3 regions of the Bacillus sp. JJ1562 genome follow, and region 3 is predicted to be linked to each of the others. Evidence: riboswitches for the same ligand, from Rfam matches in the RefSeq annotation. Region 3 holds a riboswitch; each other region holds the start of a gene.
The links. Region 3 has a riboswitch for S-adenosylmethionine ahead of V7097_RS16150 (LLM class flavin-dependent oxidoreductase). Riboswitches for the same ligand answer to the same signal wherever they lie in the genome.
Positions count from the first base shown of each region.

Region 1: linked by a shared signal. The riboswitch ahead of V7097_RS13035 (O-acetylhomoserine aminocarboxypropyltransferase/cysteine synthase family protein) and the one ahead of V7097_RS16150 (LLM class flavin-dependent oxidoreductase) in region 3 are both predicted to bind S-adenosylmethionine.
Region 2: linked by a shared signal. The riboswitch ahead of V7097_RS00630 (sugar ABC transporter substrate-binding protein) and the one ahead of V7097_RS16150 (LLM class flavin-dependent oxidoreductase) in region 3 are both predicted to bind S-adenosylmethionine.

Region 1 is NZ_JBALOQ010000019.1:57,507-67,964, forward strand. It holds gene V7097_RS13020 (MetQ/NlpA family ABC transporter substrate-binding protein) at 238-1,080, opposite strand; gene V7097_RS13025 (methionine ABC transporter permease) at 1,095-1,799, opposite strand; gene V7097_RS13030 (methionine ABC transporter ATP-binding protein) at 1,792-2,817, opposite strand; SAM riboswitch class I at 2,950-3,056, opposite strand; gene V7097_RS13035 (O-acetylhomoserine aminocarboxypropyltransferase/cysteine synthase family protein) at 3,161-4,483, opposite strand; SAM riboswitch class I at 4,563-4,665, opposite strand; gene V7097_RS13040 (MFS transporter) at 5,007-6,284, opposite strand; gene V7097_RS13045 (thioredoxin family protein) at 6,509-6,814, opposite strand; gene V7097_RS13050 (toprim domain-containing protein) at 6,889-7,239, opposite strand; gene gcvH (glycine cleavage system protein GcvH) at 7,626-8,009, opposite strand; gene V7097_RS13060 (arsenate reductase family protein) at 8,120-8,479, opposite strand; gene V7097_RS13065 (acyl-CoA dehydrogenase family protein) at 8,669-10,453, opposite strand.
Region 2 is NZ_JBALOQ010000002.1:111,794-122,251, reverse strand. It holds gene V7097_RS00640 (ABC transporter permease) at 1-452, opposite strand, end outside; gene V7097_RS00635 (sugar ABC transporter ATP-binding protein) at 421-1,953, opposite strand; gene V7097_RS00630 (sugar ABC transporter substrate-binding protein) at 1,997-3,073, opposite strand; SAM riboswitch class I at 3,230-3,385, opposite strand; gene V7097_RS00625 (lipoate--protein ligase family protein) at 3,662-4,489, opposite strand; gene V7097_RS00620 (CarD family transcriptional regulator) at 4,609-5,148, opposite strand; gene V7097_RS00615 (CarD family transcriptional regulator) at 5,397-5,918, opposite strand; gene V7097_RS00610 (MarR family winged helix-turn-helix transcriptional regulator) at 6,060-6,488, shown strand; gene pta (phosphate acetyltransferase) at 7,166-8,137, opposite strand; gene hemQ (hydrogen peroxide-dependent heme synthase) at 8,621-9,373, shown strand; partial or broken gene V7097_RS00595 (cell wall hydrolase) at 9,599-10,019, shown strand; gene gerQ (spore coat protein GerQ) at 10,095-10,458, shown strand, end outside.
Region 3 is NZ_JBALOQ010000024.1:78,855-89,312, forward strand. It holds gene V7097_RS16145 (MetQ/NlpA family ABC transporter substrate-binding protein) at 1-636, opposite strand, end outside; gene V7097_RS16150 (LLM class flavin-dependent oxidoreductase) at 790-2,184, opposite strand; SAM riboswitch class I at 2,276-2,379, opposite strand; SAM riboswitch class I at 2,539-2,648, shown strand; gene V7097_RS16155 (acyl-CoA dehydrogenase family protein) at 2,729-3,889, shown strand; gene lspA (signal peptidase II) at 4,069-4,548, opposite strand; gene V7097_RS16165 (3-ketoacyl-ACP reductase) at 4,748-5,464, shown strand; gene V7097_RS16170 (erythromycin esterase family protein) at 5,627-6,925, opposite strand; gene V7097_RS16175 (hypothetical protein) at 6,906-7,283, opposite strand; gene V7097_RS16180 (DUF1292 domain-containing protein) at 7,292-7,555, opposite strand; gene V7097_RS16185 (hypothetical protein) at 7,775-8,047, opposite strand; gene V7097_RS16190 (SDR family NAD(P)-dependent oxidoreductase) at 8,172-8,933, shown strand; gene V7097_RS16195 (Zn-dependent hydrolase) at 9,106-10,338, opposite strand.

The DNA.
Region 1 (10,458 bases), on a different contig from region 3:
TAATGAACCAATCCCTTCATTTTTGTCGTGTTTTCTTAACACGGTTATAATGGTAACATTATCAATTTTTTATCTCAATGACGGGAAAATGCAATATTTTAAGCTACCTATTCTTATTTAGCTGTATGGGATTAAGGTAAACACGGGATAAAGAATTAAGGCCGATTCCTTTGTTTTCCTCCAGAATAATCAAGAATCGAAAAGAAGCCTACCAATAGGCAAGCTTCTTTTTAGAAATTATTTTACTGTAGTAACGGCACCCGCATATTTTTCTTCGATGAATTTTTGAATTTCATCTGATTTTAATACTTCAACTAATGCCTTAATTTCCTCACGGTCTTCGTCACCTTTGTTAACAACGACTAAGTTTGCAGGAACCACATCGTCCCCTTCAAAGGCAATCCCTTCCTCTGCAATATTTACGCCACCCTCAAGTGCATAGTTTGTGTTAATTACAACCGCGTCACCTTCACCATTTTCAAATGAAGTAGCAAGAAGCTTTGCTTCAATCAATGTTGAGAAATCTAGATTTTTTGGATTTTCGACGATGTCTTCAACTCTTGCTTGGTTACCAACACCCTCTTTAAGTTTGATGACACCTTCTTTTTCAAATATTGGCAAGATACGACCGTGGTCACTAAATGAGTTGCTCATAATAATTTTCGCCCCATCAGGAAGCTCATTTAAACTTTTGTATTTCTTAGAATAAATCCCAATCGGTTCTTTGTGAATTTCACCAACACTTACAAAATCAAAATCCGGATTATCCTTTAATTGTAAATCTAAGTAGCCTGGTGTTTGGAAGTAGTTTGCATCAATATCTTTTCCATGGAGTGCTACGTTCGGTAAAATGTAGTCCGTAAACACTTCAATTTTAAGGTCAATTCCCTTTTCCTTTAATAAAGGCTTTGCTTGTTCAAGCACTTCGGCATGTGGAACTGCTGATGCACCCACGATTAATTCTTTATTTCCTTCAGCTTCTTTAGTGTCGCCACCCTCTGCTTTATCATCACTTGACCCACAAGCAGCTAAAGCAAGGGTTAGTAGTCCAATTAATAGTACATAAAGTAATTTTTTCATTTGTGTTCCTCCTGTTATCTTTTATCTGTACGTTTTGTAAAGTAATCACCCACAAATTGAATAATGAATACCAAAATTAGTATTGCGACAGTTGCAATAAATGTAATGACTGGTTTGCCGCCTTGGAATCCATATAGGTACGCAAAATGCCCTAATCCACCTGCACCGATTACACCGGCCATAGCAGTGAAGCCTACTAATGAAATCGCAGTTACTGTAATCCCTGATATTAAGGCTGGTAGGGATTCTGGAATTAAGACTTTAAAAATGATGGTCGAGTTAGTTGCTCCCATAGAATGAGAAGCCTCAATTACCCCTTTATCTATCTCACGTAACGCAATCTCAACCATTCTTGCGTAAAACGGTGCCGACCCTATAATTAAAGATGGTAATGCGGCATTTGGTCCTAGCATTGAACCCACTACAATTTTCGTGAAAGGTATTAATAATACAATAAGGATAATAAATGGTATGGATCGAAAAATATTAACAAGTGCAGATACAATTCGATTTACTACAGAGTTTTCCCACGCATTCCCTTTATCCGTTAAAAAGAGAACCAATCCTAAAAATAGACCTATTATAAAGGTTGCGAGCACCGAAATCCCAGTCATATATAAGGTCTCTTGGGTTGCTTCCCAGAGATTTCCCCAATTCAATGCTTGATAATCATTAACCAGTTTTTCCCATTTAAGAAGTTCCTGGAATTGTTCAAGCATTTTCAATCACCTCAGCTTCTACTCGTTGTTCCCGAATAAATTCAATGGCTGAAGTGACCTCATTCAAATCACCAGCAAGATGAATAAATAATGTTCCATAAGATCCATTTTGGGTTTGTGAAATCTTTCCTTGTAAAATATTTACTTCAACCTTATAGTCTCGGATTAAAGAAGTGATTAATGGTTTTTCTGCATCTTCCCCAACAAAAGTGAGCTGAACCACTCTTCCATTTGGATAACGTTCAAGCAAATGTTCAATCATTTCTTTTGTTTCCTCAGGCTCTGTCACTTGCTGCACGAAACGTTTTGTTATTTGAGCTTGAGGCTTTTTAAATACATCTAGAACTCGCCCTTGCTCGACAATCACTCCATTTTCCATCACGGCAACACGGTGACAGATTTTGCGTATAACATGCATTTCATGGGTGATTAACACAATTGTTAATCCTAAACGTTCATTAATATCGACAAGTAAGTCTAAAATCGAGTCAGTAGTTTGTGGATCTAGCGCAGATGTTGCTTCATCACAGAGCAAAACTTTCGGGTTGTTCGCAAGTGCTCGTGCTATTCCTACCCTTTGCTTTTGACCACCACTAAGCTGTGAGGGATATGCATCTTCTCTTCCTTCTAAACCAACTAGCTTAATAAGCTCTGTAACTCGTTCTTCCCGTTTGGCTTTTGGGACTTTTGCGATTTCTAGTGGAAATGAAATATTCTCTCTCACTGTTCGCGACCATAAAAGGTTAAAGTGCTGAAAGATCATGCTTATTTCTTTACGTGCCTCACGTAATGCTTTTCCTTTAATGGAAGTGATATCATGACCGGCAACTGAAACTGTTCCTTCAGTCGGTGCTTCAAGTCCATTCAACAAACGAATGAGTGAGCTTTTACCAGCGCCACTGTACCCGATGATCCCAAAGATTTCACCTTCATTAATCTCCAAGTCAATATCATCAACGGCTGTCACAGAATTTGTTTTGGTTTTATATATCTTCTTAACATTTTTTAGTGTTATCACGTAGTTTCACCTTCTATCCAAAGAAATCCAAAAGATAACTATGTTTAGTTTATGCGATGAAAAAAGTAATTACTAATTGAAAAAGCCTTTCTGCAATAAAAGAGCAGAAAGGCATAATCTAGCGGGTCCTTTCTCTCATCTTCCAAAGCCTTTGCTTTGTGTGAATTGGCACCTTTTCAACTGATGTTGACGGTTGCTGGGTTTCATCGGGCACATCCCTCCACCACTCTAAATAAGAGTAATCAACTTTATTTACTTTTTTATCGTACTAAACAACTTGAAAGTTATCTTATCACCTCTAAGGCATAAGTGTCAATGAAAATATGTGACTAATGTACCAAAGTTAAACTGTTGGCAAAGGTAAAACTGAACTTGTTCCATTTGCTGTTTTAATGGCTTGCTCTAGATCCTCTAAAATATCTTCAATATTTTCAATTCCAACAGATAAGCGAACTAAGTCTTCAGAAACACCAGACAACTTTAGATCTTCCGGACTTAATTGCTGATGTGTTGTGCTTGCTGGGTGAATGATTAAACTCTTTGCGTCACCAACGTTTGCAACATGTGACCAAAGCTCAACATTATTGATTAGCTTCTCACCAGCTTCTCTTCCGCCTTTTATACCGAAAATAATAACTGAGCCTGCACCTTTTGGTAGGTATTTATCAGCTAATTGCTTGTTAGGGTGATCGTCTTCACCAGGATACAATACCCAGTCAACCCCAGGATGGTTTTTAAGATAAGAAACCACTTTTTTCGTATTTGCAATATGCTCCTTCATTCGAACGTGTAATGTTTCAAGACCTAGGTTAAATTGGAATGAATTATAAGGACTTAGAGCTGGACCTAAATCACGAAGAAGTTGAACTCTTGCTTTGATAATATATGCAACTGGCCCTAACGCTTCAGCAAAGACCAAATCATGGTAGCTTGGATCTGGTGTTGTAAATCCAGGAAATTTTGGTGAATTCCAATCAAATTTACCACCATCGACGATAATTCCACCCATTGTTGTTCCATTACCTAGTAACCATTTTGTAGCAGAATGAACAACAATATCTGCCCCATGTTCAATTGGTCTACACAAGTATGGTGTTGCAAATGTATTGTCAATAATTAGCGGAATTCCTGCTTCATGGGCAATGTTTGCAACAGCTTCAATATCAAGGATATCTAAGCTTGGGTTTCCGATCGTTTCAGCAAAGATCGCCTTTGTATTTGGCGTAATGGCTTGTCGGAAGTTTTCAGGATTTGTTGGTTCTACTAAATGTGTCTTAATTCCATATTTAGGAAGCGTGTTAGCGAATAAGTTATAAGTTCCACCATACAGGGTAGAAGCAGATACAATCTCATCTCCTGCACCAGCAATATTCAGAATCGCTGTTGTAATTGCAGCCATTCCACTTGAGACTGCTAATGCACCAACTCCACCCTCTAATTGTGCAACTCTTTCTTCAAAAACAGTTGTTGTTGGGTTGTGGATACGAGTATAAATATAACCATTTTCCTTTAGACCAAATAGATTTGCTGCATGTTCGGTTGAATTAAATTTATATGCATTTGATTGATAGATTGGAACTGCTCTTGCTCCAGTTACTGGATCAGCTTCAAGACCCCCATGTATCGCGATTGTTTCGGGTCTATAATTTTTTTGTTTTTCACTCATTTGAATCTCTCCCTCTGTTTTTATGTTTATAAAAATATAAAAACCTCTTCGATAAGAAGAGGTGTATGTACGGTTTCTCTTCTTATCTTTCAGACAAACTAAGTCTGATGGATTTAGCACCGTGTAAATTAACCGGTTGCCGGGCTTCATAGGGCCATTCCCTCCGCCACTCTTGATAAGATTATCGATATGAAATTTTAATACTTTAAAAGGTTAATATTATGCTAACTCTTTTTTTATTATAAGTCAATATGAATTTTTAGAAAAAATGAGCAATTTAAAATTCCGCGTTTATTTAATATTTCTAAGCCAGTATGGAACACGTTCTACAAATATTGTTAATTTGCTCCTTTTTTTCAGGAAATACGATATTTTCCCCCGCATTAACGGGCAGTAAAACCCCCACCTCAAACTTTAGTGAAAACGAAGAAATTTAGGCGGAGGATAACTGCCATAAAGCCCGATTGGTTCAACTAACAATCAGTAGGGGATGATGAAAACCCCTACTGATTGAAGTTTCACTTTATGATATTTTCGCTAGTGGTTTTCCCTCATTTTTAAAGGAATTTCTACTAAAAACAAGTAGGAAATAAAGTGATCCAATTAAATACAAGACAGCCGTAATTGTAAACACATATGCATAACCCCAATAAGCCCCATGCAACATCACAATTGAGGTCGATACGGGTCCCATTAATGCCCATCCTAATGAAAACACCATCTGATTGACTGAATTGGCAAGCCCCTTCATCGAATCGTTCACGCGTCCCATAATAAGAGATGCTTGGATCGGATTACCCGCATTCATTAATGCTTGTCTAAATAAAAATGCGATAGCCGCTATGTAAAGATTTTCAGTATACCCTGTGAGTAAAAGGAATGGAAGCGATGATAATTGCAAATAAACCACTGCGCGAACCTCTCCCACCTTACTAACAATGAAGGGACCTATAATCATTGCAATTGCTGTTGCTGCTTGACCCAATGATAGAATTAAACCGATAATTGTATTACTAGCTAGAAAGCGATCTGCAAAATACAAATTCAAATATGGAATGACTAATCCTGAACCGAATCCAATGATCATCTGTGCAATGGCAAACATAGCAATTAGTTTAATTTGCGATTTATTTACCTTTAATTTTTGACCAAAAGATTCTACTTTTTCAATTTGCGGTTGTTGTCTACGTTGTTCATTCATCTTAATGATTGGTAGAATTCCTGCAATATAGATGATCGTTGCAATTAAAAGAGTGATTCTTACACTCCATAGTCCACTCATATGAAATATAAATTGGAATGAGTCAGATAATGCCCCACCTGCAATGTTTCCAACGACCTGCGCAAACATCATGATTGCTGAATGAAAGCTAAAGAGATGAACTCTTTGCTTAGCGGTTGAATTTTCCGCTAGCCATGGGATACCAGAAACCTGAATAAAGGCCGTTGACAAACCAGTTAAAAATGCTGTCGCTACGAGTAGCTGTTCAACATCTAGGATACTTCTTGCAAAGAATGCGATTGTTGAAACAGCCATACCCAGCAACATCACTTTTTTTCTACCAAATTTATCACTCATAAGACCAGCGGGTACAAGAATAATCGCCGATGCCAAAGCAGTCATGGCAATGATTGTTCCATTTGTTTGCTCAGAGTATCCCAATTCACGTACATAAAAGTTATACATGATGGTGAACATACCCATGCCTAACTGTGTAAAAATAGTCGTTAAGATAAATAGTTTAATATTTTGATTGTATGATTTGTATTGTGTTTTCCATCCAGTCACTATGCTGCTCATATGTTACCCCTATGTTCTGAATACTTCGACTCCCTAAATATAATACAACTTTTCACAAAAATTGCAATATAATCAAATGCGCTATAGCGTATTTGTGCCCAGATTTTTTTCGAGCTCGCCTCGAAAAGATACCTTTGAGAATCTGTGGCACCCGCCGGAGGCTTTTTAATTTTAGAAGGAGGAAGTCCTTCTGAAATTAAAAAACAACGCTGAGTACGCGTTGTTTAGTCTTTTGAGATTATTTCAAGCAAATAGGGCACCGAGTGGAAAGCATAGTATTTTTTTGTCACTTCCCCGTCTTTCAAATGCATTAAGCAAGGGACACTCTCAATTTGCCATTCCATTGCTTTTTGAGTTAAATAATTGAGATCACTTTTCCCAATCGTTACGTTTGGAAGTAACTCATCTACCACCGTGATCATTTTTGATGCCACTTGGCAGGTTCCACACATCGGTGTATATAAATAAAGCCAAAACTCATCCGAATTAGCGAGCTGGGTGTCAATTTCGAGTTCTTTCCATTCCTTCATGTCCACTACAACCTTTGTTTTCTTAATTGTTTCTTATTGTATCATGATTATAGAAAAAACATATGTTTAACGTTTTACAATAAAAATTCCGCATGAACATCAATATTTGCTGAAAGAAGTACTGTTGCAATATGCTGCTCAGGGGCTGTTGCAACCTCGCGATATGTTTTATCGATAAACAAATGCCGTGCTTCAGGAAATTCGCGTTTAAACTGTTTTCTTAGCTTATCACCTGCTCTGTCAGCATCCACTAAAATATAAACATCTTTATTAAATAAATGGTCAATTAATTCATCTAGCTTCGAAATACTAATCGTTCCATTTGTACATATGATTTCAACAGGTTCATTCACAACCGTTTCTACCTTCTTTTTGTCCGTTCTCCCCTCAACAATGATTACTTTTTCTATATCGTCAAAAGCCACCATTTCATCACCTTACTTCAAGTGTACATTTTTCTGCTATATCATTCTATTCGATGTGTACAACTGCTTTTCCTTCATTTTATAAAGAAGATTGTGGTTTGGTGAATAATTTACGCAGCTGGGTCAAAAAAAGGCAGTGGAAAAAAATCACCACTGCCACGCCATTTATCCTATATTTTATGGTGTCCTAAACACACAAATCTAAACAAAAAAAGAACCATTAATAGGCGGTTGCCCTACCATGGTTCATCAGTAAATCAAATACGCCTTGGCGTATTTGCGCCCGATTTTTTTCGAGCTGCCTCGAAAAATTACCTTTGAAAAATGCATGTCTACGCCGGAGGCTCAAACTATATTCAGTTGGGTTTTATTCCAACTAAATATAGTTAGTCTTCTTTAATCATTTCTTCGTATTGCTCGGCTGTCATTAGATTCTCTACATCTCCAGCATTTGTAGGCTCAACAACAATCATCCACGCTTTTTCATATGGAGATTCGTTTACGAATTCTGGGCTGTCATCAAGGTCTTCGTTAATCTCAACAACTTTACCACTAATTGGAGCATAAAGCTCAGATACAGTTTTAACAGACTCAACACTTCCGAATGGCTCGTCTGCCTGGATTTCGTCGCCAACCTCAGGAAGTTCAACGAATACGATATCACCTAATTCAGATTGTGCGAAATCTGAAATTCCGATACGTACTTTATCTCCTTCTACTTTCACCCATTCATGTTCTTCAGAATAACGTAATTCTTTAGGTATGCTCATTTTGTAACCTCCATTAATTCGATTTTATGAATTTTTTGTGGCCACTTTGATGTGTGAACTCAACAAAGTGCTATATGTAAAAGTCCTTAAAAAGGTCTTCCATCCCATTGTTATTTTGCCCAAGCCTCTTCAAACTTCGCCTCATTAAATCCAACAGTTACCTTGGCGCCATCCGTAGTGAGTGGGCGCTTAATTAGCATTCCATCAGATGCAAGTAGTTCTAGCAATTCATCCTCAGACGCAGTACTCACCTTATCCTTCAATCCAAGTTCGCGGTATTTTTGACCGCTTGTATTGAAGAATTTTTTTAATTCCAATCCACTATTTTGGTACATTTCTTTTAATTGTTCTTTTGAAGGAGGATTCTCTACAATATGTACTTCCTCAAAAGCAACCTGATGTTCCTCTAGCAATTTTTTCGCTTTTCGACAGGTTCCACATTTCGGATACCAATAAAATGTTAATGCCATATTCTCACCGCCTTAAATCTGATACCAAGAATATTTTAACATATACAAATTTTAAATTAAAATGATTCGTAAGATCCCTAAGAATAAATTCGACTTATTTGCAGTTTATCCTTCAAGGAAAATGAAAAACCATTCATTTTTCAAATCAAAAAGCCCCTAATAAATAGGAGCTTCATCAAATAAAGGTTATTACACAGTGTATTTTTCGGCTTCGATAAGAGTTGCTGCAATTTCACGTTTCTTCGCAATTACATTTACAGGGGTAAAGCGAGTTAATTTACGCAAAGCAGATGTCATCATGCGTAGTACATCGCCTTCTTCTGTTGCAACAAGTGTTTCTTTAGCATGTGCCTCAATTTCATTGAATGCTTCCTGTACAAATACTTGTGTATATAGAAGCTTTTGCTTATTCTTATCTTCACCTAATTTATTGATTGCTTTTTCTGTACGAAGAACGACTGATTCCATTGCATATATATTAGCCGCGATATCTGCAATATTTGCTAGGATCTCTTGTTCTTTTTCAAGCTTTGGACCGAATTTTTGTGCAGCAAGTCCTGCAATCATTAATGCTATCTTCTTCGCATTACGAACCAGGTATTTCTCTTGTTCAAGAACACCTTCACCTACTTCTTCAGGCATTAACATCATAAGCTCTTCTTGAAGTTGTGTTGCTTTTTCAAGTAAAGGTAATTCTCCCTTTAATGCCTTACGAAGGAATGTTCCAGGAACTAATAACCGGTTGATTTCATTTGTTCCCTCGAAAATTCGGTTAATGCGTGAATCACGGTATGCTCTTTCAATTTCGTACTCCTGCATAAATCCATATCCACCATGGATTTGAACCCCTTCATCCACAACATAGTCTAATACTTCAGTATTGAAAAATTTATTGATGGAGCATTCAATTGCATATTCAGCGATTGATTTTGCTACTTCCTTACCATTCTTCACTTCTTCTTCTGATAATTGACCCATACGGTCCTCGAAATATCCAACTGTACGGTATACACTTGATTCAGCAGCGTAAATTTTTGCTGCCATGTTCGCTAATTTTTCCTGTATTAAACCAAACTTTGAAATTGGTGTTTTGAATTGCTGACGTTGATTTGCATATTTAACCGCAAGTTCGAATGCGCTCTTAGCACCACCAACCGCACCAACACCTAGCTTATAACGGCCAATGTTTAAAATGTTAAATGCGATAACGTGACCTCTACCAACTTCACCTAAAAGATTTTCGACTGGTACTTGTGCATCTTCAAGAATTAATGTTCGAGTAGATGAACTCTTAATTCCCATTTTCTTTTCTTCTGCCCCAGTTGATACTCCAGGAAACTCGCGTTCAACAATAAATGCAGAGAATTTGTCGCCATCAATTTTTGCATATACGATAAACACATCAGCAAAGCCTGCGTTTGTAATCCATTGTTTCTCACCGTTTAAAACATAATGAGTACCTTCTGCATTTAATTTTGCGGTTGTTTTTGCACCTAATGCATCAGAACCTGAACCTGGCTCTGTTAACGCATAAGCTGCAAGTAGCTCACCTGTTGCTAATTTAGGAAGGTATTTTTGTTTTTGCTCTTCGTTACCAAAAAGGACAATTGGAAGAGATCCAATTCCGACATGTGCTCCATGAGAAATGGAGAACCCACCTGCTCTTGCCATTTTTTCAGCAATTAATGCAGAGCTTACTTTGTCTAGTCCTAGACCTCCATACTCTTCTGGTACGTCTACTCCTAAAAGTCCGAGTTCTCCCGCACTTTTCAATAATTTTACGGAAACGTCAAACTCATGGTTTTCAAGATGTTCAACCTGAGGAAGAACCTCGTTTACTACATAGTCCTCAGTAGTTTTTGCAATCATTTTATGTTCATCAGAATAATCTTCCGGTGTAAAAACACGGTCTGCTTCAAGATCTTCGATTAAAAAGCCTCCACCTAAAACGACTTTATCAGTTGCATTTGACATATTAT
Region 2 (10,458 bases), on a different contig from region 3:
CTTGTTAATGGCATATGGTTGTAGATGGAATACCCTTCCGTATAGGTCCGGTGTAGACCTGACACGATATACATCATCCCAAGTGTCGCGAGTAAATCCGGTATTCCTATTTTTACAATTAAAAAGGTATTTACAAGACCAACCGCAACTCCAACTAAAAGTGGTAAAAGCAGGACCACCCAAAGCGGCAGCTCATACCAGACCATTAACGACGCCGTGATGACGACCGACAATGACATAGTTGACCCAACCGATAGGTCAAAGCCATCAACTACAAGTGTGAACGTAACCCCTAACGCAAGAAGTGTCACTATCGAGATCGACCTTAAGATATCGGATAGATTTCCATATGAAAAAAATGCATCATTGATAAAACTAAAATAGATTAAGATAAAGCCCATTAATAAAATTGCCCCGTATTTAAACAGGAAGCTGATGAGATTTCCTTTCATGTACGTCTTCCTTTCCACCACTAGCATACAAGAGGATTTTATCCTGTGTTGCCTCTTCTCCCGAAAGCTCTTTTACAATTTCCCCGTCATACATGACTAGAATTCGGTCCGAAATTCGGATGATTTCATCAATCTCTGAAGAAAAATAGAGGATCCCTTTCCCCTCATCGGCGAGGGAATAAATAAGCTGGAAAATATCCTGCTTTGCACCAACATCTAACCCTTTTGTCGGCTCATCAAACAAATAGAGGCTTGCATTACGAGACACCCATTTACCAATCGCAACTTTTTGTTGGTTTCCTCCGCTTAAATGCTCAGCCAAAACTTCCGTGTCATTCGCCTTAATCCCCAGCAGCTCAATGATGGAGCTGGCATAGCTTTTTTCAGCCTTCCGATTCATTACTAAAAACGGTGAGAATTTTTTCAAATTGGCAAAGGATAGATTCGTAGAGATTGACTCGTGAATGAACAAGCCTTCCTTACGACGCTCCTCTGAAATGAGTGCCAAACCTGCTTCAATGGCCTGCTGTGAATGGGTAAAACGAAGCGATTTACCCTTTACTTTCACTTCACCACGTTCGTAGGAACGGAGGCCAAATAATGTTTTCGCAAGCTCTGTTTTCCCGGCACCAACCAATCCAACAACCCCAACGATTTCTCCTTCTGAAACAGTAAACGCTACATCGTTTAGCTTTTCCCCGTCATCAAGCCCATTCACCTCTAAAAGAAGGTCCCCTCTCACTGCCTTCCGTTTCACGGATTGTTCCGTATAGGAATTTCCAAGCATCGTTTCGACAACGGTTTTCTGTGTAACCTCTTTTGTGGAAAAAGTGGTAATCGTCTTCCCATCGCGCATAATCGTTAACCGATCACAGATTTCAAACACTTCAGGAAGGCGATGTGAGATAAAAATACAGCCGACTCCCTTTTCCTTTAACGTTTTTACAATATCAAAAAGGTACTTTGTTTCCTCTATCGATAAAGGCGCAGTTGGTTCGTCAAAAATGATTACCTTTGCTTCATGAGCAAGAGCTCTGGCGATTAGCACTAATTGTTTTTCAGCAAGGGACAGTTCCAACGCTTTCTTTGTCATCGGAATATCCGTTACATTCAATAGTTTTAAGATCGAGGCTGCTTTTTCTCGAAGCTTACTTTTATTGATGAACAAGCCTTTCTCGGTCGAAAAAGTATCAAGTAAAATATTCTCGGCAACGGTAAGCTGCGGTACAATCACAGTGTCAACCTCTTGATAGACACAGTGGATACCGTATGTTTTCGCATCCTTCGGAGAACGAATGTCAATTGGCTCTCCTTCGAGGGTAATTACTCCTGTGTCAAGCTCGTAAGCACCCGATAGAATTTTCATCAGCGTGCTTTTGCCTGCTCCATTTGCACCAAGTAAGGCATGAACCTCACCACTTTCAAGTTCAAAAGAAGCCTGCTCAAGAGCAATCACCTTTCCAAAGCTTTTTGTCATTTCCTTCATTTCAAGTAAAGGCATCTACATATCCTCCTTTACAGAGGACCACGGGCGGTCCTCTTTTTTACTCACCAGCCTCAAGCTTTTTCAACTCGTCTGTGTAGCCCTGTTCGCTTTTACCCCAGCCTTCAATGTACTGGTCAAGCTCCGCAGTTGTGATTTTTTCCGCTGGAAGTGCATCCTTTGTTACGAAAACTGGCTCTAATTTTACGCGTTCAGGTGTTTCATTACCGTTTAGTTTTTGATAGGCAAAACGAACTTGGATGCGTCCGATATCTTTTGGATCAACCGCTGCAGACGCAACCCATGGGCTGTTATCTGCTTGAATCATTTGTAAATCCTCATCACTCATGTCAATTCCGTAAACCTTAATATCTGTACGACCTGCTTGTTCGATGGCACGAACAGCACCTTTCGCAAATTCATCCCATGCTGCCCAAACCGCTGTAATTTGACCTTCCTCAGGATACTGCTTTAATAGAGCTTCCATTTGTGCTTGTGTATCAAGAGCAGTGTTTGCTGTTGCTGCACCAAATGTTGCGATTTCTTTAATGCCATCGTTGCTATCAAGAAACTCTTGGTATGCCAGCTGACGTCTCTCCATTGGCGCGAAGCCCGCAACCCAAATTTTAACGATATTTGCTTCACCACCAGCGTCTTCCGCTAATTTTTCAAGGGTCATTTGTGCCATTTGCTGGTCGCCTTGCTCAAGAACAGTTACACCGTCAACTTCCACTTCTGCATCAAACACAACGACTGGGATTCCTTTGTCGACCGCTTTTTGTACAGAGCTTTGAAGAGCTTCCTTTGTTCCATGGTCAATTAAAATCGCATCAAAGCCTTGGTTTACTGCTGCATCAACGTTTGACGCCATTTTAGCGAGGTCTCCTTCAGATGTAAAAACGGTTGTTTCTCCTGCGAACTTTTTCACTTGTTCTTCAACACCCTCAATATATTGCGCTGAAAAAGTTCCTAAGTTTTGTTGCATGATTAACGCGATTTTTTTGTTTGCTAATGGATGATCTGAATTCTTTACTTCTTCGCCATCAGTTTTTGCTGTTTCATCTGCTACTTTCGGTTGGCAGCCAACTAATACTGCGATAATTAATAATGTAGTAAATAATAGTTTTGTTAGTTTCATTGTTTTTCTCCCCCTATTTTGTATGTAATCTTATTTTTCACATCTGTCTACTCAAGCTGGAAGTCATCACACTCCTGTTATTTGAGGTTTTTTTAAAAAATTAAAAAGCCTCTTTCTTATCAGAAAGAGGCTTGAAGCATACAAAAGTCTTCGCACCTCTTATCTACCAGAAAGAATCATCCTTCTGTTGGAATTAGCACCGTGCCTTGCGGGTCAATACCCGGCGAAAAAATTCGCCCCATTTCACAATGGAATTACGGTCGGTTGCTGGGCGTCATCGGGCCAAATCCCTCCGCCTACTCTTGATAAGAGAAAGTACAGCAATCATATTCATTTAACTTACTTGACGAGAATCATACCACGCAAAAAAACAAAATTCAATATTTTTATTATAAAAAATATTTTAATAATGGAAAAGTTTTTAAAAGTTGTAAGATACCTTTTGTACGAGGATGCAAATGCAATTGACTATGAAGCAATTATCTTATTTAAAACGCATTTCCGGATGATTCATGCGCAATTACGCGCTCCCCCTCCAAGTTCCCCCATAAAAAAAAGGAACCAGGAGAACCGTCCCCCCTGGATCCTTTATAATGCCTTCTCATTCCGATTAAGTACTCGTAAAAAGTTTTGTTCAAATAATGGCATTTCTTCTGCCGAAAGCTGTGAAGCGAAGATGTGCTCACTTTCTTTTTTTAATGTTTGAAGTAATAGTAGCATGACGGTTTGTACAGTGAGGTTAGGGTCGATCAATTCTGTCAAGGAAGCCATCGTTTCCGGCTTCACATCCGGGTAGACAAATTTCGTTTCAGCCCCCTGTAGCCCCATCTCGTAAAATCTTCTGATTATTTCTGCTCGTTCAGAACCACTTCCGGTCACACCTAGATAAATTTGCACAGCCACTCCGTTACGAAGGCGGCGTTGGGATATCCCCGCAAATTTTTTTCCATCTATACTTAAATCATAGCTGCCAGGACAATACGATCCGACAACTTCGCGTGCCACGATATCAACTTCATAGCCTTCAAACATTTTTCGAATCAGCTCAAGCATTGTATCGTAGCCACGATTGATATCAATTCCTTTTTCCGTTTCAGGAAAAATTAGCGAAATGTTTAGTACTCCTTCATCAAGCACCACTGCTAGCCCACCCGAATTTCGTACGATCACACGATAGCCCATTGATTCGAGGAGCTCTATCCCTTCCTCAAGAAAAGGCAATTTCGTATCCTGAATCCCAAGCACAATGGTCTGGTGGTGAACCCAAGATCGCGCTGTGGCTGGTGATTCGCCTTTACCCACAAACGCACAAAGTGTGTCATCTATCGCAAACGATTGTAACGCATCAAATTGATAGCCTAGACTAGATTGATCAATAATCCGCCAGCTCGGCTGGTGTAAAAGACTTTCGGTCATACGGCATACTCCTATTATGTAATAGGACTTTATTATAACACAACTCGGAAACTGTTCTTAAAAATGCACTGTAAATTAAAATATAGAAATCAAAAAAAGAGCCATTATAGCCCAGTTTGTTAGTTAATAAATTTCGCAATTTCAAGGGGTGAGGATTTACTCATTTTCTGACTAATCATTGTATTTACCTTTTTCGATATTGCATCAACTGTTGTCTCCAACGTTATGGCTAACTCTTTGAACAATATTTTTTGATTATGAAGAAGAAGTTTTCGATCATGTTCACTTATTTTCTTATCAGCCATTTCAAGTTCGTATTTTTTACACATCAATGTATTAATTATATTTGAAATTTCTCTTCTATCACCCGATGAAACAATATCAGAATAGTTTCTGTTACGCTCATTTCCGTTTTCAATCCACTGAATTCCTGGTAATTTGAAAGATTCTAAAACCTCCTCTGCCTCGTTTCGGCCGATGATTTTTTTCATCATGATTCGGTCATTATCCACTGGGTTTTGGATAATTAAAGTGTCGTCTTCAATTGGGTGCATTATATAATAATTTCGAGTCGTACCAGCATATGTTTTTTCACATATGTCATCTATTTTACAAATTCCCATTGTTGAATAAATAACTAAATCCCCAATATTAAACATTTTACCAGTCTCCTATCAACGGATTGTCAACTTAATTGACTATATTCATCATACTCCAATTTTCACAAAATGTCAACCTGGTTGACGTTTGAACGTATCTTATGTATACCAAGTAATAAAAAATAACCATGCTTCTAACATGACCATTTCCCATTTTACATCCTTGAAACTGCGTCTCATCATATGATTGAATTTCTGTTTCCACATGCTCCATCCCTGTTGCATCTCGTTGTTCCTTTAGCTTAACTTTACTTACTTAATAAGAGTTCACTCATCTTATATTTAATGTTTCTATCTACCTGATTAGCTATTTCATCGAATGTAGTATCCAATGAAATGGCTAGCTCTTTGTACAATATATTTTGTATATGTAGGAGCAGCCTGCGGTCAGGGTCTCCTAATTTCTTTTCAGTCATCTCCACCTCATATTTTCTACACATCAATGTATTCACAATCCCCGCGATTTTCTTCCTGTCACCAGACATTACAATATCGTGGTATATCTTGCCTCGCTCATTTCCTTTCTCAATCCAAGCTATTCCCGGACGATTAAAGGATTCTAGCATGTCTTCGGCTTCACTAAGGTCAATGATTCCTAACATTAGGACTTTATCATTATCAACTGGATTACGTATTGTTAGACTGTTATCCTCAATTGGGTGTAATACATAATACTTTCGGGTTCTACCGTAATATGTTTCCTCACAAATATCATTTATTTCACAAATTCCAAGCGATGAATAGACAACCAAATCCCCTACTTTAAACATTTTTATTTCCCCCATCCCATCGATTGTCAACCTGGTTTACAATATTTAGTTTAACTATTATTTTACAATTTGTCAACTTAGTTGACAATGAAGGTGATTTTTTGTATAGTAATTGCGATTATAAAAACGGGAGTGGAATATATGGATCCTGTACTTCAACATTTAGATTTTATTGACCTTTTAAGCGAAAGGCATGGTCAACTTCGAGGTATTGTGGAAAAATCGTGGAACGAGACTAGCGACATCGCGATTTCAAACTCAGAATGGTACATCATGTCTAGAATATATAAAAAGCAACCAACTATTGCATATGTTTCAAAAAATGTAGACATCTCAAGGCAGGCTACTCATAAGTTTATTAAAAACATGAAGACTAAAGGGCTAGTTAACGTGATGGATGTTGAACACAATAAAAAGGAAAAATCGATTGAACTAACACCGCTTGGTGAGGAATGCTACGAGAAAAACGAGGAACTTAAAGCAAAGATTGAAAAGCAACTCGCTGAAAAAATTGGGGAAGAACAAGTAGAGCTTCTTAAAAACGTATTAAAAATGGATTGGGGAATTTGATATTAGGTTTAGGTGCCGTGACCTCAGCAGAATGAAGTCAAACCGAGCCAAGATTGCGGACAAAATGGTCTTCATCAGCTCTATGAAGAGTAATTTTAGGCATGAACACCATCGAAATCCACTTCATTAGCACTATGAAGGGGATTTCGAGGCATGTACTTCAGCAAAATCCTCTTCATTGGCACTATGAAGGGGAAATCGACGCATGTACTTCAGCAAAATCCTCTTCATCGGCACTATGAAGAGCAATTCGCAGCATGCACATCAGCATAATCCTCTTCATTAGCACTATGAAGGGGAAATCGAGGCATGTACTTCAGCATAATCCTCTTCATTAGCACTATGAAGGGGAAATCGAGGCATGTACAACAGCAAGATCCTCTTCATTGGCACTATGAAAGGGAAATCGACGCATGAACACCTGCATAATCCTCTTCATCGGCTCTATGAAGAGTAAATCGTGGCATGTACATCAGCATAATCCTCTTCATCGGCACTATGAAGGGGAAATCGACGCATGAACACCATCAAATTCCCCTTCATCAGCAATTTACTGCCACTATTTTAGAAATACTGTCGCTAATCCAGAAATACTGCCACTAATTCAAAAATACTGTCACTAGCAAAATACAACCACAAAAAATGGCCATGTCCCACGACATGGCCATTTCTCATTCCTATAAGGCTTGCGCTGCTGTAATCAAGGCAAGCTTGTAAACATCTTCTTCATTACATCCGCGTGAAAGGTCGTTAACCGGCTGATTTAAGCCCTGTAAAATAGGACCGACCGCTTCAAAGTTTCCAAGGCGTTGTGCGATTTTGTATCCGATATTACCCGCTTCAAGGCTTGGGAAAACAAATACATTTGCGTCACCCTTAATGATGGAATCTGGCGCTTTTTTCTTAGCTACAGATGGAACAAATGCCGCATCAAATTGGAATTCTCCGTCCAATACTAATGCAGGATTCATTTCTTTTGCAATTTTAACCGCGTCGACTACCTTTTCCGTTTCAGGAGACTTCGCAGATCCTTTTGTTGAGAAGCTAAGCATCGCCACTCTTGGTTCAATATCGAACATATCCGCAGTATTCGCACTCTCTACTGCGATTTCCGCTAAATCCTGGCTGTCCGGATTAATATTGATCGCACAATCAGCGAATACATATTTCTCATCATCACGAACCATGATGAATACACCAGAAGTCTTCTTCACACCTTGCTTTGTTTTAATGATTTGAAGAGCTGGGCGAACAGTATCGGCAGTAGAATGTGCTGCGCCACTTACAAGCCCGTGTGCTTTATCAGTGTATACAAGCATGGTTCCAAAGTAATTTTCGTCCTTAAGGATTTTACGCGCATCCTCTTCAGTTGCTTTCCCTTTACGTCTTTCAACAAATGAAGCAACAAGCTGATCGAACTCTGGGTACGTATTGGCATCATAAATTTCCACGCCGTCAAGAGATACGCCAAGTTCGTTTGCTTTCTGTTCAACCGCAGCCTGTTCGCCAATTACAACTGGCACAAGTACTTTTTCACTTGCTAAACGGCTTACTGCTTTTAAAATACGCTCATCTAGTCCTTCTGGAAATACAATTTTCATGTTTTTTCCAGATACCTTTTCCTTTAATTGAGTAAATAAATCGCTCACTTTTTATTCCTCCTAGCCTTATCTAAAGCATTTTATGTAAATTGGGCATCATTACCCGTTCAAATGCGCCTTGGCGTATTTGCCGACCGATTTTTTTAGGTCCGCACGAGGTGGGTCACAAAGATCTTGCCACAGGATGTGACGTTCTTAGTCTTCGTTCTTAACCTCGAAAAACTGCCATTGCAAAATCGTGGCATCCGCCGGAGGCTTTAACTTTATTCATTCGGGGTTAATCCCAATTGAATAGACTTAAAACTGCCAACCATAAGGATACGGCTTTTTTCACAAAATGAAAACCAAAAAGCCTTGAAAAACCTGTGACAGTATTTTGACACTAACCTCAATTTTCCCAACAACCCTATAAATTACTCATCTTGCTATTGTTCACAAAATTGTTCCGAGTTTACTACGATGGGTATAGGGGAAACTATGATATAGTAATGGTTGAATACATATAATGCGAAAATACAAGGAGTGATAGTAATGGCTGAAGCAGCACAAACGCTTGATGGTTGGTATTGCCTACATGATTTCCGTTCTATTGATTGGACATCTTGGAAGACTCTTTCAAGTGACGAGCGCCAAGCAGCAATTCATGAATTTCTTGGTTTAGTGGAGAAATGGAATAAGACACAAAGTGAAAGTCAAGGAAGTCATGCATTATACACAATTGTTGGTCAAAAAGCTGATTTCATGATGATGATACTTCGTCCAACGATGGAAGAATTGAATGAAATCGAAAACGAATTCAACAAAACAAAGCTAGCTGAATACACGATTCCTACTTATTCTTATGTATCTGTTGTTGAATTAAGTAACTATCTGGCAGGCGAAAGTAATGAGGATCCATACCAAAATCCTTATGTACGCGGACGCTTATATCCTATCCTACCAAAGAACAAATATGTGTGCTTCTATCCGATGGACAAGCGCCGTGACGGTAATGACAACTGGTACATGCTTTCAATGGAAGAGCGCAAAGAGCTTATGCGAAGCCATGGTATGATTGGCCGCCAATATGCTGGAATCGTAAAACAAATCATCAGTGGCTCTGTGGGCTTTGATGATTACGAATGGGGCGTAACCCTATTCTCCGACGATGTACTTCAATTCAAGAAGCTCGTCTATGAAATGCGCTTTGATGAAGTTAGTGCACGTTACGGTGAATTCGGAGCATTCTTCGTAGGAAACATTTTAACGGAAGAAAAAGTTCCACAATTTTTACACATTAACTAAGTAAGAGAGAGGGCAACCTCTCTCTTTTTTTTTTCATCCATATTCATAATCCTTTTTCCTCGCTCATACAATTCAATGATGAATCCACCAAGCACATCAACCAGAAGTCTAATAAAATATCCCAAAAAGGAACTAGAAAGTTGGAACCCATTTTTCACCTCAACAATAAGGTAGTAAAGAGACTTTTTTCATTAACATGTCTTCTTTTGTAAGTGAGGTGAAAAGATGACAGTAGTTGCGCACACGGAGGAAGATGTAAAGCTGTTAGCAAGACTGTCGTGCAGAGACTGAAGGTGAAGGCAAGCAAGGCATGCTATTAGTAGGTAATGTTGGGGTAAACCGCGCGAGATCTCGTTGTCTGGATTTTATAGACATTAACACCATTCGAAAAATGGGCTTTCAAAGTCCCGGAGGCTTTGAAGCAACCCAAAAGGGCTATTTCTACCACGGGTCTCAACCAATCGAGATCACACTTACATGCAGGGGACTAAAAGGGGAAAGAACTCACCCTGCCAGGTTTTCTTTGTGGTTTTTTGAACCACCAGGAAACTGTCCGGCACAATGGTATAACCAGTGGAACGTAGGGAGGTTTAAAGCACACTGCTACTGCCAACCTACACAGGAGGATTGTCCTTACGTATTCTAAGGCAATCTCCGTTTTAGAGAGAGATTAAAACACACATTCTGAGGAGGGCTTACATTGAGTAAAGACAATCAACAAATGCAAAATCCATATGCAGCTTATGGGTATATCCCTCAAAGCTATGAGCAGTTTGGAGGCTACTATGATCCACGCCAATTCGGCATGACCAATCCGTATCAGCAACAACAAGGGGGCTTTCAGGCACCACAAACGCCAACTTTCGTTCCGCCAACCTTCCCTCAAACGGGTGGTATCGCGCAAAATGTACCGGGGATGCTTCCGCTTGAAGAATCCTATATCGAAAACATACTTCGCCTGAACAAAGGAAAGCTTGCGACTGTATACATGGGCTTTGATAGCACGAACAAAGAAAAGGTATTTAAAGGTATAATTGAGGCTGCAGGTCGTGACCATATTATTTTGAGCGACCCACAAACAGGCA
Region 3 (10,458 bases):
GTCTAATCCCGCTGATATAGCAAAGTTACCATTTATGGCAGCAAGATCGACTGATTCTAGGGTTCGTGGTAATTGCGCTGCTTCAATTGGCTGAAATTTTAACTCTTTTGGATTGATTGTGATGTCTTTCTCGGTAGCTCTGAGCGGATCCACATTACTATCAAAGTCAATAACTCCGTTTTCCTTTAACACGGTAAGTCCTCTGGCTAGATTCGCAGGATCATTAGCTATTGCGACGGTACTGCCCTTTTCTATTTCACCCAATGAATCATATTTATTCGAATAGATACCTATTGGCGCTGTTGGAACCGTAATCACACTGGATAATTCCATATTATTTTCCTCAGCGAATGCATCCATATACACTTTGTGCTGAAACAAGTTTGCATCTAATGACCCATTGTTTAGTGCTGTATTTGGTTGTACGTAATCATTGAACTCTTTCACTGTAACCGTATACCCTTTTTCTTCTAAATAAGGTTTTACACCCTCTTCAAGCATGTCACTATATGGAACCGTTGCACCTAACACCAACTCTTTCTTTTCTCCATCAGTCGCCGAACTATTATTAGCCCCACAAGCAGTAAGTGCACTAACGACTAATACCGATAAAACTACAAAAAACATTTTTTTCATTTTTCACTATCACTCCTTTTTATTTACCTTTTATTAACGGCCTTTGCTATAAAGTCCCCAAAATACTGCACTCATTGTAATAACACAATTTAAAAAATAATCTTCAACACACTTATGATGGCTGTTTCCCTTACTTCCTATTTCAGGCATCTTCTACTGTTTAGCAGGCACACGTCTATATTTACTTCCAGGGTGATCTTCCGGCAAGGTACTTTTACCCTCTGGGAACAGCTTTTCTCGTAAAGTACCTTTCTTGTATTCTGTTTTATAAAACCCACGTTCCTGTAAAACAGGGATTACTAAATCAACGAAGTCTTCCAAGTCGCCAGGCGTGACTAAATGATTTAAATTAAAGCCATCAACCCCGGATTCTTCAAATTGGAATTGAATCGCATCCGCAACCTCTGTAGGACTTCCAAAAATAATACTGTTTCGGTCCAATGACTCAAAACGATTCAACACTTCACCTACCGTTAATTTTTTGGGTGCATCTTTGGTAAGAGTCGCAGCTTTATAATGCCCTCCTTCCGTCTTCTTTTTATATTCAAATGGCTCATTTGGATCCAAATCTTCGTACTCGGCAATGTCATATCCACTTGCCCCATACTGTGCTTTTGCAGCATCTGAGCTCCACAGCTTGTTATATTCCTCAAATTTCCGTTCCGCTTTTTCAGTTGTTTCAGCAACAATTACACTGAGAAATGAAAAGATCTTAATATTTTCTGGATTCCGACCATGTTTTTCTGCTCTTTTTCTAATATCATCTGCATAATATCGAATTCTTTGAGGCGTCGGACCGCCAACAAATATACACTCGGCATGCTTTGCAGCAAATTCCCGACCTTTTTCGGATGTACCTGCTTGATAAATAACAGGAGTTCGTTGTAAAGATGGCTCACTTAAATGCGGCCCTTCAACTTTAAAATAACGGCCTTCATGATTAATTTCATGTACCTTGTCTGGATCAACGAGCGTATTATTTTCAACATCTTCAACGACCGCATCATCTTCCCAGCTTCGCTCCCATAATTTATACGAAACATCAAGAAATTCATCTGCAATATCATATCGCTCATCGTGCTTAATCATATCTTGCAGACCAAAGTTTTTTGCAGCATTTGGCAGATAAGAAGTGACCACATTCCACGCGATTCTTCCCTTTGTCAAATGATCTAAAGTAGAAAAACGCCTAGCATTAGCAAATGGCGGTTCATATGTAGTACTTACCGTAACCGCAAAAGACAGATTTTTCGTTACATGAGCCATTGCAGAAATAAGCAAGGCAGGATCATTTAATGGCACCTGCAGCCCATCTCGGATTGAGGGTGCTTTACTCTTTTGATACACATCATAAATGCCAAGGACATCAGCGAAAAACACCGCATCAAACTTCCCTCTCTCTAAAAGCTTCGCTAAATCAACCCAATAGTCTAAATCCTTATATCTACGATGTCTTTTATTTTCTGGATGCTTCCAAAACCCGTGTGAATTATGCATGGAACTATTCATTTCAAACGCATTTAGAATAATTTGTTTTTGTTTACTCACTTTCAATCCTCCTATTGTTAAATTTTTTTAAAAAATAAAAAAGCCTCTCCTAAGAAAAGAAGAGGCTTTTACACAAATAAGCACAAATCCTTCCTTATCTTTCAAGCTTATCGCTTGCTGGAATTGGCACAGTACTTTTTAAAGCCTGTTGCCGAGGTATCAAAGGGCCAGTCCCTCCACCTCTCTAGATAAAGAAAATAGATTATTAAATTTAATCCAAAATATACATGAGGATGAAAATATTGTCAACATGTTTTTTGAACACTTTAATAATTCCTATTTGATAGTACTTTTTTAATATTGACAATAACAGAATCATCATATAAAGTGTAAACTAATTTAAATAGTTTAAGAAACTTATCAAGAGTCAGGGGAGGAAACTGGTCCTACGATCCTGCAGCAACCACTTATATTATTAAGCAAGGTGCTAATTCCAGCAGACATAAATGTCTGACAGATGAGAAAGGATAGAACAACCGAAGTCCTCTTTCGTCGCCTCGAAAGTGGGCTTTTTTTATGAGAAAAAATGATTGGAGGAATGAGTATGACAATTGCATATGATCAATTAACCAACAGCACGATACAACAAAACTTATTAAAACAAGCCAAAGATTTAGCTGAGATTTTTAGGGAAAGGTCTGCCAATATTGATGCAAACGGAGAATTCCCTTATGAAAATTTTGAGGATATAAAGCAACTTGGATTCTTAGCACTTACTGTCCCAATCGAGTATGGTGGCCTTGGTATTAACCTATATGATTTTCTCAAGATTCAGGAACAGATAGCCACAGGGGATGGACCAACTGCCCTATCACTCGGCTGGCAGCTCGGCCTTATCCTCGAGGTAGCTGAAAGTAGAAATTGGAAGGAAGAAAGCTTTGCCAAGGTATGTGATTTAATCGTAAAAGAGAATGCACTTATTAACCTTGCTCAAACAGAACGCGCTACAGGGAGCCCTTCTAGAGGTGGCGTTCCTACCTCTACCGCGATTAAAGAAAAGAATGGATGGCGGATAAATGGAGCTAAGGCCTTCACTTCAATGGCCGTTGCACTCGATTATTCAATTGTTACAGTGGATATTAATCTAACTGGAAGAAAAGGGTTTATTTTGGTTGACCATAAATTAGACGGAGTTCATATAAAAGAAACTTGGGATAGTGTTTCCATGAGGGGAACAAAAAGTGATGACCTTATTTTAGACCAGGTGCTTGTTGCTGAGGATGCTTTATTGGTAGAAGAGGATATCCAAAAACCATTCCCTAAAGCTTGGTATCTACAAGTCCCAGCTGTATACATAGGAATAGCTACATCTGCTAGAGATTATGCGATAAAATTCGCTTCTGAATACAGCCCTACCACATTACCAGGTCCGATTAAAGACGTACCAGAAGTAAGAAGAAAAATTGGAGAGATGGAACTAGAATTATTTAATGCACGTGAAGTACTCTATTCCGTCGCCAGAAAATGGGTAGAACATCCTGAACAGCGTGGTAGTATGGGATCAGAGCTAGCAGCGGTAAAACATATAGCAACAAACAGTGCAAACAAGATAGTAGATTTGGCAATGAGAATTGTTGGGGCTAGAAGCCTCTCCGCACAAAACCCTCTCCAACGCTATTTCCGTGATGTTCGTGCAGGGCTCCATAACCCTCCAACAGATGATGCAATTGTTTATACACTAGCAAAGGCAGTATTAGATGAATAAAAGATTAATATTTGCTATTACCTTGTCGAAAAGGACCTGTCCCGATGTCGATTGTTAAAATGAAATAAAAATGACACCATTTGAATGATAAATGGTGTCATTGGCTTTTAGGATTTTGGTTGATTATTTGTGAAATTAAAAAGTTAATCCACCTTTTCTGGTGAAAACACATGGAAGCCTCATGATCCTGAAGCTACAGCCCTTCTCTTTTTTATAGGTTCCACAATTATGGCATCTACTAAAATCAGGATTATGCCGAAATTGAGTGCATAGTCTGCGAGATTAAGAATACCTCCATTGTATTGAAAGTCGATAAAGTCTGTAACTTGATTGAAAAATATCCGATCTATAGCATTTCCAATCGCTCCACCAACATAAAGTCCGGCTCCTATTTCCATAATGAACCCATTTAAATGACCCTTCTTACGCATATAAAGGAAAATACCTACAACAATGATGGCAACAGGAACAAATAGACGACCATATCCTTCAAACATTCCAAAAGCCGCTCCGCTATTTTGATAGTGTGTGAAATGGAGAACCCCATTCCAAACTTCGAGAGTCTCTCCGACTTCTAAATGGGCACGAACCAAATATTTTGAAACTTGATCAATGAATATCGCAACTATAGCAACAGCATAGAACCAAATATGAATCACACTTTCTTTGTATTTTGATAGTAATTTTAATATATAGATTCAAGATATTAAAGGAATCTGCTTAACTAGCGTGCGTTCCTCTAAAAGCGTTGCAGCATTTTTTATTTCAGCTGTGCAATAGTCCTCCTTTAAAAAGGTGTAGTTTAATACACGTTATTTCGTCTAAACTATAACTATCTCATCCAATGGAGGTAAAAACATGCAAAAAATCGCAGGAAAAGTCGCAGTAATTACAGGAGCTGGCCGTGGAATAGGACGAGCAACAGCAATTGCCTTCGCGCAAGAAGGTATTCATGTAGGTCTTATTGGGCGTACACCTGAAAATTTACAAAAAGTAGCAGAAGAACTTAAAGAGTATGATGTGAGGACAGTAATAGCTGCAGCAAATGTAGCGGATTTAGACTCTATTACCTCAGCGGTTCAATCCATTCGTGGTGAACTTGGAGCAATCGATATATTAGTAAACAATGCCGGCATTTCAAAATTCGGTAACTTCATGGACTTAACGCCTGAAGAATGGACAAATATTATCGATGTTAATGTAAAAGGTGTGTATTACACAACACGTGCGGTATTACCGGAAATGATAGAGCGCAACACAGGCGACATCATTAACATTTCATCAACAGCCGGTCAAAAAGGTGCACCCATTACGAGTGCATACTCTGCTTCAAAGGCTGCAGTTATCGGACTAAGTGAATCATTAATGCTTGAAGTGCGCAAGAAAAATATTCGCGTAACAACGTTAACACCAAGTACGGTTGCAACAGATATGGCGGTTGAGTTAAACCTAACCGACGGCAACCCAGAAAAAGTGATGCAAGCAGAAGATTTAGCAGAATTAATGGTTGCACAGCTAAAACTTCATCCGCGTGTTGTATTAAAACATGCTGGACTTTGGTCGACAAACCCTTAATAGGGCTATTCGAAATAAAAAGACGCTATCCGATGTATTTTGGATGGCGTCTTCTTTTTATAGGATGTTATGCACTAAGGGGGAACTACTACCTTGTCATAACTATTCATTCCAATGTCATGAACGGTTTTATTAAAAGTATGGGACTCCTGCTGAATAAAGTTAAATTAACACGCCAGATACTTCAAGTGGAGTTAAAGCATTTGTGTTATTTACAAAAACAAACGCATCATATCGGTCTGCTATCACTGATGGAACATAGTTACCGTAATGCTCATATTGTGGATGATAGACAACGCCAATTGCGCGATGGCCAATAGGCCTAGTAAATAATTTTCTATTTTTATCCGTAAATACTAGGAGTTTATCGTAAGCACCTGCTTTATAGAGAAAATCTTCCCAACTTCCGGAAACCGCGGGAGGGGTATTCATTTTTTCAAAGTCTACACCCCACTTGGTAGCTGCAATAACCGTCCCATGATGTGTACCGAAACCAACAATAAACACGGTTTCCGAACCTACTTGTTCCCTTATGAGTTGTCCTACATTGACAATTCCTTCTTTTTCCATGTCCGTCGCTCTTGCATCCCCAACATGTGTATTGTGTTCCCATATAATCCCTTTGGAATGACTGTTATTAAACGAATCAATTTTATTTATGACTTCTACCATGTGACGATCTCTAATATTCCATGATTCATTATCGTTTGTAATCATGGTTGTATAATAGTTTTCAGCGTTAGCGGTAATAAGCGCGTTTACCTCGACGTTTAAACTGCTTTCCTCTGAATCATGATAGGTATGTTTGTTTAAACTCACTTCCATTAGAAGTTTTGTTACTTCTTCATGACATCCCTCAGAATAAAAAGATGAGGACAAAGCATACTTTTCCGCATCACGATTAAATGGTTCAAAACAGGCGAAAGCCTTTCTCGCGACCTCAAAATCTGGTGAGTTTCTTTTTTCTAAATACTTAAGTATTTCATCCATCGATTCCCATAGATTATAGATATCAATTCCATAAAAACCAACTTTTCTATCAAACGGTTTTCCTTCATTAAATTCTTTTAACCATTCGATTAATTCAATTATTTCTTCATTTGCCCACATCCAGGTTGGCCACTGTTTAAAAGACATTAGGACATCACGAGCATTATTATATTGAGTTGAATACCCTTTTATATAGCGATTCACCTCTTGACATGCTGGCCAATCACCTTCTACAGCTATAAAGGTGAACTCTTTTTCAACGATTAATCTTTTGGTGATGTCAGCACGTATTTTATAGAACTCAGACGTTCCGTGTGAGGCTTCCCCCAACAAAACATATTTCTGATTTTTAATAGAAGTAACAAGTGAATCAAGGTTATCTTTAGAATTGGTAATTGGAATTGCATGTTGTTTTATTGCTTGTATCATTTTATCTTCCATAATAACCCCTTCAGTTTTTGTATTCTGCATTATACGTATTCTCACCTGCATGAACTGAGAGAAGAGTATCCGCATATCCAACCAATCGGTTTACAAGCTCATCAGAAATAGCATAAACAAGGTGATGAAGTGATTCTTTATGTAAGGCAGGGTCGTCAAATAGTATTGTAGTATTGATGAATATCTCCTTTGTATCATATAGGTTATAGTGAATAATAACCTTGCCAGCTGCACCACCAGTATTCGGGTCTTTATAGCTCGGTAAAAAAACGTACCATTCCTCGGCAGAAGGCGATCGAAAGTTTTTTGTAAACGTCAAACCTTCTATTTCTTTTTCTATTTGATTCCTCATTTGATGATCAATAACATCTAGTATCTTCTTTTCCATTCAGAATTTTACTCCGCTGGATTAGCATCAATAGCTATCTCATATGCATCTAGAACCATATCACGTTCGGATGGATCGCTAATTCCTGTCAAAAACTGACCATCATCCGTATTCTCCACTTGCATGACAAATGTGTTATTTTGATCTTGTTCAGAGCGTAACAATGCAAATGTTTTGTCCTTCATATCAAATAAGGCTTCAATCGAAAATTCTTTTTCAACCCCATTCTGATCCAAAACAACAATTTTATCTCGATATACGTCACTGTTCATGTAGTACACCTCCTGTAATTTGCATTCATATCTTTACCTAAACCATCAAAATTACTTAAAAAACAAATTTTCATAAGTGATGACCGCATTTAAAAAGTGTCCTTTTTTCTGGTATTTCGTTTCATATTTAAATACAACAAAAAAACAACTCTTATTACATATTAAGGGTTGTTTTTTGTTGTATTACTTTTACTATAGTTTTAATTTCCTCATTAAAGATCAGTTTTGTAATATCGATCTTAAATGGCTATTTCTTTGTTCAAGTCTGTATTCATCTTCATTTTCTTTTGAAACAGATTCTAATCCGTATCCTGTCGAACTAATTTCTAATGTTTCACTTTCTTTTCTTTTTAAATTGGCATCTTCATTATAATGACCCTTTTCCATATTACCCTCCTGTATTTTATTATATTTCTCCTTTTTTGTTATATTTCCACTTTTTCTTAGAGGCATACAGAAAATTTCTACGTAAATGCTTTTTTCCATATCCATTTTAATACGCCTTTTGAATCGAACAATCGACAATATTCGAGCATTTTCTAAGTGTTAAAATTTTCTCTATGTTAGAATAATAATGTAAAGACAACAAAAGGAAATTACATAAGGGGTGTTAGGTATGACAAATTCAAAAGTAGCAGTTATCACTGGTGGTGGAAGCGGTTTAGGACAAGCTTCTGCTGTTCGACTAGCAAAAGAAGGTATTAACATCGTAGTGGTCGATATTAATGAACAAGGTGGGGCTGAAACGGTTAATCTTGTTAAAGAATTAGGCGTTGATGCCATCTTTGTAAAAGCGGACGTATCAAAAAAAGAAGATGTAAAAGCTTATGTAGATGCAGCTATTGAAAAATTTGGTACGATTGATTACTTTTTCAATAATGCAGGGATTTCTGGTAGTGGCGTACCTTTTGGCGAGGTCTCAACTGATGAAATTGAACAGATTGTTGGAATTAACTTAATGGGTGCATTATATGGAGTTAAATACGTATTAGACGTTATGTTGAAAAACGGTGGCGGTTCAATCGTTAACACTTCTTCAACCGCTGGTGTGATTGGTCAAGCAGGTGTTGTCACTTACTCTGCTACAAAACACGGCATTGTGGGATTAACCAAGAGTATCGTGATGGAGTATGCAAGCAAAGGTATTCGTTGTAACGCGATTGCTCCTGGTGGAACAGAAACACCGATGATCAAAGCTTATTTCGAATCTCAACCACCTGAAATTAAACAGGCTGCAATCCAATCGGTTCCTCAAAAACGCTATGGTCAACCAGAAGAAGTAGCAGAATTAGTTGCCTTCTTATTAACATCGCCTGCCCAATACATTAATGGCGAAGTTATCAGCATTGATGGTGGGTTTACAAATACACGTGGATAATAGAAAATAATTAGCGTATGTTGCACAACAAACGCTCAGAATTGTCTGAGCGTTTGGTTTATTCTAAATTACTAATGCCTTTTTAGGAACACGTTTTCGACTTCTAATAATTTTCTAGTAATATTGGAAAATAGAAAAAAACTTTACCTCCTTGTTATATATTTTTTTATTTTTATTGAGATAATAGGCTAATGACAGTATTCAAGACGACGTTTACTCCTTTTTCGCATTCCTCCAAGGTGGTCAGTTCTTCTTCGCAATGGCTTTTTCCATTTTTGCTCGGTACAAACAGCATGGTGGTAGGGATATAGCTTGCGATGAACTGCGCGTCATGCCCGGCACCGCTAACCATGCGTTTATGGGTGTAACCAAGTGATTTTGCGGATTGCTCTATAAGATTGCAGAGTTCGGGCTTGAACCAAACTGTATCTCGTTCCCATAATTTCGTTGCTTCTATCTCACATCCTTCATTCATTTCCAAATTCGAAAGACCTTCAACGAAATTTTTCACATCGTTGACGATATCCATATCCTTGTGACGAGCCTCAAGGGTAAAAACAACTTTATTCGGAATAACTGTATGAATGCTTGGATAGACATTTATCCTTCCTATTGTATAGACTAGATCCTTATCTAAAGAACCAAAGTATTTCCGTATCTCATTTATAAGGTTATTCGTTGCAAACAGTGCGTCCTTACGCATGTTCATCGGGGTGGTACCTGCATGATTGGATTCCCCAGTCACTTCAATTTCATAACAAGCCATACCTACAACACATTCTACAACACCAATCGAAAGCGCTTCAGATTCTAAAATTGGTCCTTGTTCTATATGTAATTCAAGTAAAGCGGTTGCTTCTTTAAGGCGGTTTTCCACATTCCCTTCGTATCCAATCGCCTTTAGTGCTTCGCCAAAAGTAATTCCTTCAGAATCCTGCTTTTGCATCATGACGGACTTTGTAAATTTACCTGCTAGAACACCAGATGCCATCATCGAAGGCTCGAATCTAGCACCTTCTTCATTGGTAAAATTCACAACAGTAATTGGAATTTTAGGTTTAATATTATGGTCTACGAGGGTTCTTACTACTTCTAAACCGGCTACTACCCCTAGTACACCATCAAACCTGCCTCCTTTTTTGACGGAATCTAAATGGGAGCCAATCAGGATAGGAGGTTTTTTCTCAGTGCCTTCAAGTGTAGCATACATACATCCCATATCATCAATCTTCACATCCATTCCTAATTCCTCACAACATGCTCGGAAATAATCCCTGGCGTGTCGGTCTTCATCTGTTAATGCTAGCCTTGTCACTCCATTTTTTTCTGTCCTGCCAAAGTCTGCAAATCGTTCCAATTCGTTCATTAATCTTTCCCTATTGATTAACAGTTTTTGTTTTTGCAACATTGTAGACTCCCCTTTAATTAGTGATAACCAAAGATCCTTCTTGCATTCTAGTATCTGATGGAGTTGAAACTAAACAATCAAAAGGACCTCGTCAGAAGCATCCCATGCCAAAAAGTC